2 regions of the Oceanobacillus longus genome follow, and region 1 is predicted to be linked to the other one. Evidence: a T-box and tRNA genes for the amino acid it is inferred to sense, from the RefSeq annotation. Region 1 holds a T-box; the other holds one or more tRNA genes.
What was found. A T-box is a leader RNA that pairs with one kind of tRNA and senses whether it is charged. The one in region 1 lies ahead of thrS (threonine--tRNA ligase), so its partner is inferred to be a tRNA-Thr.
Positions count from the first base shown of each region.

Region 2: it has a tRNA-Thr gene. The T-box ahead of thrS (threonine--tRNA ligase) is inferred to sense a tRNA for this amino acid. The anticodon was not compared.

Region 1 is NZ_JBHSAO010000001.1:389,638-393,057, forward strand. It holds gene dnaI (primosomal protein DnaI) at 1-279, shown strand, start outside; gene ytxC (putative sporulation protein YtxC) at 575-1,423, shown strand; T-box leader at 1,499-1,722, shown strand; gene thrS (threonine--tRNA ligase) at 1,783-3,420, shown strand, end outside.
Region 2 is NZ_JBHSAO010000010.1:157,268-160,687, reverse strand. It holds gene ACFOUV_RS14060 (metal-dependent hydrolase) at 1-177, shown strand, start outside; gene fabI (enoyl-ACP reductase FabI) at 331-1,107, opposite strand; tRNA gene ACFOUV_RS14050 (tRNA-Glu) at 1,410-1,484, shown strand; tRNA gene ACFOUV_RS14045 (tRNA-Val) at 1,489-1,564, shown strand; tRNA gene ACFOUV_RS14040 (tRNA-Thr) at 1,570-1,645, shown strand; tRNA gene ACFOUV_RS14035 (tRNA-Tyr) at 1,686-1,770, shown strand; tRNA gene ACFOUV_RS14030 (tRNA-Gln) at 1,781-1,855, shown strand; tRNA gene ACFOUV_RS14025 (tRNA-Lys) at 1,893-1,965, shown strand; gene ACFOUV_RS14020 (hydroxymethylglutaryl-CoA reductase, degradative) at 2,206-3,420, shown strand, end outside.

The sequences.
Region 1 (3,420 bases):
GATTATTTTAAGAAAGCAGATGTCTTAATGTTGGATGATATTGGAGCTGAACTTCAATCTGCATGGTTCCGGGATGAAATTCTTGGTTCCGTTCTTCAATATCGGATGATGGAACGTTTGCCGGTCTTTTTTACGTCTAATTATGATTTGGACCAACTGGAAGTCCAACTCGCTACTACAAAGAGTGGAGTAGAAACAGTAAAAGCCGGAAGAATTATCGAACGGATTAAACAAGTCAGTAAAGAAGTGAAAATCGAAGGACATAACCGTCGATTGTAAAAATAAAAGTGTAAGTGACCGTATAATCGTATAATATATCATTGTAAAAGCCTGAGGGATATAGGTACCACATCCCTCGGTTTTTTTATTTTATATAAAACATTGCTCTATTCGCTTAATTACTTGCATACGTTTAAATAGAAGGTAGACTATCATCAGTTTTTAACAGCAAGTAATAACGTCCAAACAAAAATACTGCAGCAAATACTTGCTAGATTAGAAAGTTTAATCATTTTTTATACAGATTGTCCATATAATGTAACAGTTTGGTCGTGGATGAGGGTGATAATTATTGGTGGAGGTATTTTTTGAGTCGAATAAAGAAGTAATCAGTTTTTGTGAGCATTTATTTCGTAAACATCATCAGATTGAGCTAATTTGGAAAACGGATGAGAAATGGGGCAATCATCTTAAATTTGTGGAGAAACAGCCCAAAAATGAACTGGTGGATATGATTGCTGGTACGATGGTAGATGTTTTTATGACACATCGGTTAAGAACAATGATTAAACGCATTATTACGGACTATTATTATTATAGCGAACATGAGGAAATTGAACGGATACATGACTTAACGCATTGGATCATTACCGGAGAAGACGAAGAAAGTAAACGATTAAGAAGTAATAAAGATCAAAATTTAATTCTAAAAACCTTATTTATTGCAAATTTGAAAGAAAGTTTTGAGTTCCACTTTGACTCGATTGTAAATTTTCGTTTAAAACAATTTAAAGATCAGCTAATTTCTTTTGTGGGACTTGCGATTGACGAATTCAAAAGAGAAGAAGATCATCAGGCGTTTATTGATATGGTCCGTGCATATGTTATTAAAAAGAAGCCAGGATTATCAGTTATCCATATTTTGCAAGGGAATACATTTGCATTTTTTAAAGAGAATGGAAAGCGATTGACCACTATCGAGTTACGGGTATTAATGAAAAAGGAACCATTGTATATTGTCGGACTTCATGATAATGAGTTTAATCTTGCTCCGCTAATAGCGATGGCGCCTGAAAAATTAAAAATATATGGTGACGATCCATCGGAACCGAAAACATTAACAGTCATCAATGTTTTTCAGGAAAAAGTAGATTTTCAACCAATCAGCAATTTTCCTTTTCCTTATTATTTAAATAATGATTAACATTGGACTTGATTTTACTTATATGACGGTCTATAATACTCATTAAATACTTATTAGAAACGTCAATCGTTTAAATCAAAAGTAATGATAAGGACAATATTATTTGTCAAAGCATAAATAAGAGAGGGAAGTCAGCGGCTGAAAGCTTCCTATATGCAAACAAGTAATTACCACCTTTGAACTCTGTCAGTGAAATAACAGTAATTGACAGCGTATCTTCTGCGTTAAAGATTAATGAAGCCGTAAGATTTTTACGGGAATTAGGGTGGAACCACGATGTATAAAGCGCCGTCCCTTTGCAGTAAGTGCAGAGGGATGGGCGTTTTTTTAATCTGTTTTATAATGAAGGAGAGATTAGCATGCCAGAAGAAATTGGAATTATATTCCCTGACGGAGCTGAAAAGGGTTTTCCGGCGGGAACAACAGGAGAAGCGATTGCAGCATCGATATCTCCCGGTTTAAGAAAACAGGCTTTGGCGATAAAATTGGATGGTCAGCTCGTTGACTTAAAACGTGAATTGAACCATGGTGGAAAGATTGAAATCATAACGTATAAAAGTGATGAAGGGATAGAGGTGGTACGTCACTCCACTGCCCATTTGCTTGCACAAGCAATCAAACGTCTTTATAAAGATGTTAAGTTTGGCGTAGGTCCTGTTATCGAGGAAGGCTTTTATTATGACATCGATATGGAAGAATCATTGACTCCTGAAGATCTGCCGAGAATTGAAAAAGAAATGAAGCGTATTGTGGATGAAAACCTAGAAATCAAACGGGTTGAAGTATCACGGAATGAAGCAAAAGAAAGATTCCAGGAAATTGGAGACGATCTGAAGCTAGAACTAATTGATGCTATTCCTGAAGATGAGCAAGTGACTATTTACGAGCAGGGAGAATTCTTTGATCTTTGCCGTGGTATTCACGTTCCATCTACAAGCAAAATTAAAGCATTTAAGCTATTGAGCATCTCTGGAGCTTACTGGCGCGGGGATAGCAATAATAAACAGTTACAACGAATCTATGGCACTGCTTTTGAGAAAAAAGCACAAGTGGAAGATTATTTACAATTACTCCAGGAGCGTAAAGAGCGTGACCATCGTAAGTTAGGAAAAGAGCTAGATCTATTTACTGTCTCCCAAAAAGTTGGTCAGGGTCTACCACTATGGCTGCCAAAAGGAGCTACGATCCGACGCAATATTGAGCGCTATATTGTCGATTTGGAAGAACGTTTGGGCTACAGCCATGTATACACTCCTGTACTTGGAAGTGTGGAACTTTATAAAACAAGTGGCCATTGGGATCACTATCAGGAAGATATGTTCCCAGTCATGGAAATGGATAATGAAGATTTAGTTCTTCGCCCAATGAACTGTCCGCACCATATGATGGTCTTTAAAAACCAACTATGGAGCTACCGTAATCTCCCGGTACGTATTGCAGAACTTGGTACAATGCATCGTCACGAAATGAGTGGGGCGCTCGCAGGACTTCAGCGGGTTCGTGGAATGACACTGAATGATGCACATATCTTTGCACGTCCGGACCAATTGAAGCAAGAATTCATTCGTGTCGTGGAGCTCGTGAAGAAGGTATATGAAGATTTTGGTATCGGTGACTACTATTTCCGTTTGTCCTACCGTGACCCAGAAGACAAAGAAAAGTATATTGATAATGATGAGATGTGGGAAAAAGCACAGGCGATGCTGAAAGAAACAATGGACGATATGGGCCTTGATTATGTGGAAGCAATTGGCGAAGCTGCGTTCTACGGTCCAAAACTTGATGTACAGGTAAAAACCGCGTTGGGTAAAGATGAAACGCTATCTACGGTTCAATTGGATTTCCATTTACCGGAACGTTTTGATTTAACTTATATCGGTGAGGACGGTAAAGAACATCGTCCAGTCGTTATCCACCGTGGAGTAGTGTCAACGATGGAGCGTTTTGTTGCCTTCTTGATTGAAGAATATAAAGGTGCATTCCCGACATGGCTCTCA
Region 2 (3,420 bases), on a different contig from region 1:
GGTATTATCTTTTTTGGTGTGATAGCCTCTTCTTTAGAAAAATCACTGGTACTTGATGGAGTTTTTGTGACTTGTATACTTGGTTATATAAGCCATCTAATTGCAGATATGAAGGTATTCCCTGTTAACAAAAGAGGAATTAAATTGTTTTTGCCATTTTCAAGAAAGCAGTTTTAAAAGCTCCTAATTAAACATTCAACTTGAGCGGTGTATGAAGAGAGCTTCTAATTCTACCAAGGCATATTTGTCAATTTAACTCTGCTAAGTTGAGTTAATTAAAAAACGATTTGCTGACTTCAACGCAGCAAATCGTTTTTTATATGTTTGTGATTATCCTCCGATAATATGAAAGCCTGAATCAACATGTAAAACCTCTCCTGTAACTCCGCGAGAAAGTTCACTAATAAAGAATAGTGTAGCATCACCAACTTGATCCTGATCGACATTCCGTCTAAGTGGAGCTTTCTCAACAATTACATTGGCTTTTTCGTTAAAGCCGGAGACTCCCTTAGCAGATAATGTGCGAATAGGGCCTGCAGAAACAGCGTTGACACGAATGCCATATTTACCTACATCCTCGGCTAAGTATCTTACACTAGCCTCAAGAGAAGCTTTGGCTACTCCCATTACATTGTAGTTCGGAATAACACGTTCTGCCCCCAAATAGGTTTGCGTAACAATGCTTCCTCCCTCAGTCATTACTTCCTTCGCTGCTTTTGTAACAGCAACAAGAGAGTAAGCACTGATTTCCTGTGCCACTAAGAACCCTTCCCGTGAAGTATTTGCGTATTCACCCTTTAGTTCTTCGCGGTTAGCAAAGGCTACAGAATGAACCAATCCATGAATGGTTCCTACTTTTTCTTTTATTTCACTAAATGCTTGTTGAATACTTTCATCACTAGCAACATCACAAGCTACAATTAATTCTGCCTCAATGTCATGTTTCTCTAATAACTTTACCAATTTTTGGTATGATCTTTCCTGTCTATTTGTAAAAATCAGGTTTGCTCCTGCGTTATGTAATGACTTTGTTATACCCCAAGCAATACTTCTTTCGTTTGCTACACCCATTATTACTACATTTTTTCCTTGCAATAGACCTGACATAGTATACCTCCACATTTTATTTCTTCTATATATTATAACCTATTAGGACCAGGTATTGAAACCATAACTTTTAGGGATTGATATTGTTTAAAATCTTACTTCAAAAGAGGGGGTTGATTTATAATATTACGAATATGACAATCTAGCCTTGTTACTGCGCTGTTTCCAGGTCGATTTCAATAAAAATAAATAAATATTTCATTTTCCTCTTTACAAAGTTATATATCCTGGTTATAATAAAATTCGTCAGTCTGCGACAGGTTGTTACAAACGTCGATGAATATACATGATATTCAATTCATGGCCCGTTGGTCAAGCGGTTAAGACACCGCCCTTTCACGGCGGTATCACGGGTTCGAATCCCGTACGGGTCACCAATATGGAGGATTAGCTCAGCTGGGAGAGCACCTGCCTTACAAGCAGGGGGTCGCAGGTTCGAGCCCTGCATCCTCCACCATTTTTGCCGGCCTAGCTCAACTGGTAGAGCAACTGACTTGTAATCAGTAGGTTGGGGGTTCAAGTCCTCTGGCCGGCACCATCTTTTGTATAAATTAATAAGTATAGTTAACAATATGTACGGAGGGGTAGCGAAGTGGCTAAACGCGGCGGACTGTAAATCCGCTCCCTCAGGGTTCGGCAGTTCGAATCTGCCCCCCTCCACCATTACTATTGTTGGGCTATAGCCAAGCGGTAAGGCATCGGGTTTTGATCCCGTGTACCCCAGGTTCGAATCCTGGTGGCCCAGCCATTTTTTTATTTTTGAAGGATGTTTTGGAATATTACACGAGCCATTAGCTCAGTTGGTAGAGCATTTGACTTTTAATCAAAGGGTCGAAGGTTCGAATCCTTCATGGCTCATCAAGCTAAATCAGTATATGCAACAGAAAATAAACAAGGTCGTTATGGTAACATACAGCCTTGTTTATTTGCATATTTAGATAAAATTATTCATAATAAATACAGTTATTTTTTTACGTTTTCTATGGAGATACTTCTAAATGAAAAAAATTAAGGTTTCATGTTATAATCTATATAGTTTAAAATCATAAATGATGAAAGAATTTTATATATAATTTCTATATTAAAGGATGATCCAGGATGAAATCTTCCAGAATCCCCGGTTTTTATAATTTGTCTGTTGAACAACGACGGGACCTGCTTAAAAATGTGCTAGATTTCTCTTCAGAGGATTTAGACGATCTCTGTATTAATCAGCCTCTATCTACTGAAACCGCAGATAAAATGATTGAAAATGTTATAGGTACATTTCAGCTCCCATTGGGTCTAGGGTTGAATTTCTTAGTAAACGGGAAAGAATATGTAATACCAATGGCGATTGAGGAAGCGTCAGTAGTTGCTTCGGCAAGTCATATAGCTAAAATTGTCAGAAGCGCTGGGGGATTTCAAACTAATGCAACGGAAAGAATAATGATTGGACAGATTCAGGTTATAGGCTGTCCGAATTATCAAGTTGCGAAACAGGACTTATTGGATCAAAAAGAGTCATTAATAAAAGCTGCGAACGCTGCTTACCCGAGCATTGTAAATCGGGGAGGCGGGGCTGGAGATCTGGATATACGTATCCTTAATGAAGAAAGTAATTCGAAGTATGGACAGATGCTTGTCCTGCATATATATGTCGATACACGTGATGCAATGGGAGCAAATATTATTAACACGATGGTTGAAGCTATTGCGCCCATTGTCGAGGAAATAACAAAAGGTAAAGTTTATTTGCGGATTTTATCGAACTTTGCAGATAAATGCTTGGCTCGGGCAAGGTGTGTCATTCCTCCTGATCTGCTTGCTACTGGGGATTATTCCGGAGAGGAAGTTCGTGATGGTGTTGTACATGCATATGAATTTGCAGAATCAGACCCATATCGTGCAGTAACGCATAATAAAGGGATAATGAATGGGATTGATCCTGTTGTAATTGCAACAGGTAACGACTGGCGTGCCGTGGAGGCTGGAGCACATGCATATGCGTCCCGCCATGGTAGTTACGGTTCCATGACAAAATGGTTCAAAGATGAAAACGGAAATCTTGTAGGGGAAATTGAATTACCAATGTCTGTCGGAACTGTTGGTGGAGCAACCAGAGTTCATCCGTTGGCAAAGCTTTCCCTATCTATAATGGATATAAAATCGGCCAAAGAACTTGCGCAGGTAATTGTAGCGGTTGGATTGGCGCAAAATCTCGGAGCATTGAAGGCACTAGCGACAGATGGTATTCAAAAAGGCCATATGGCTCTACATTCTCGATCTGTTGCAATAGCAGCAGGCGCTTCAGGGGAGATGATTGATATCATT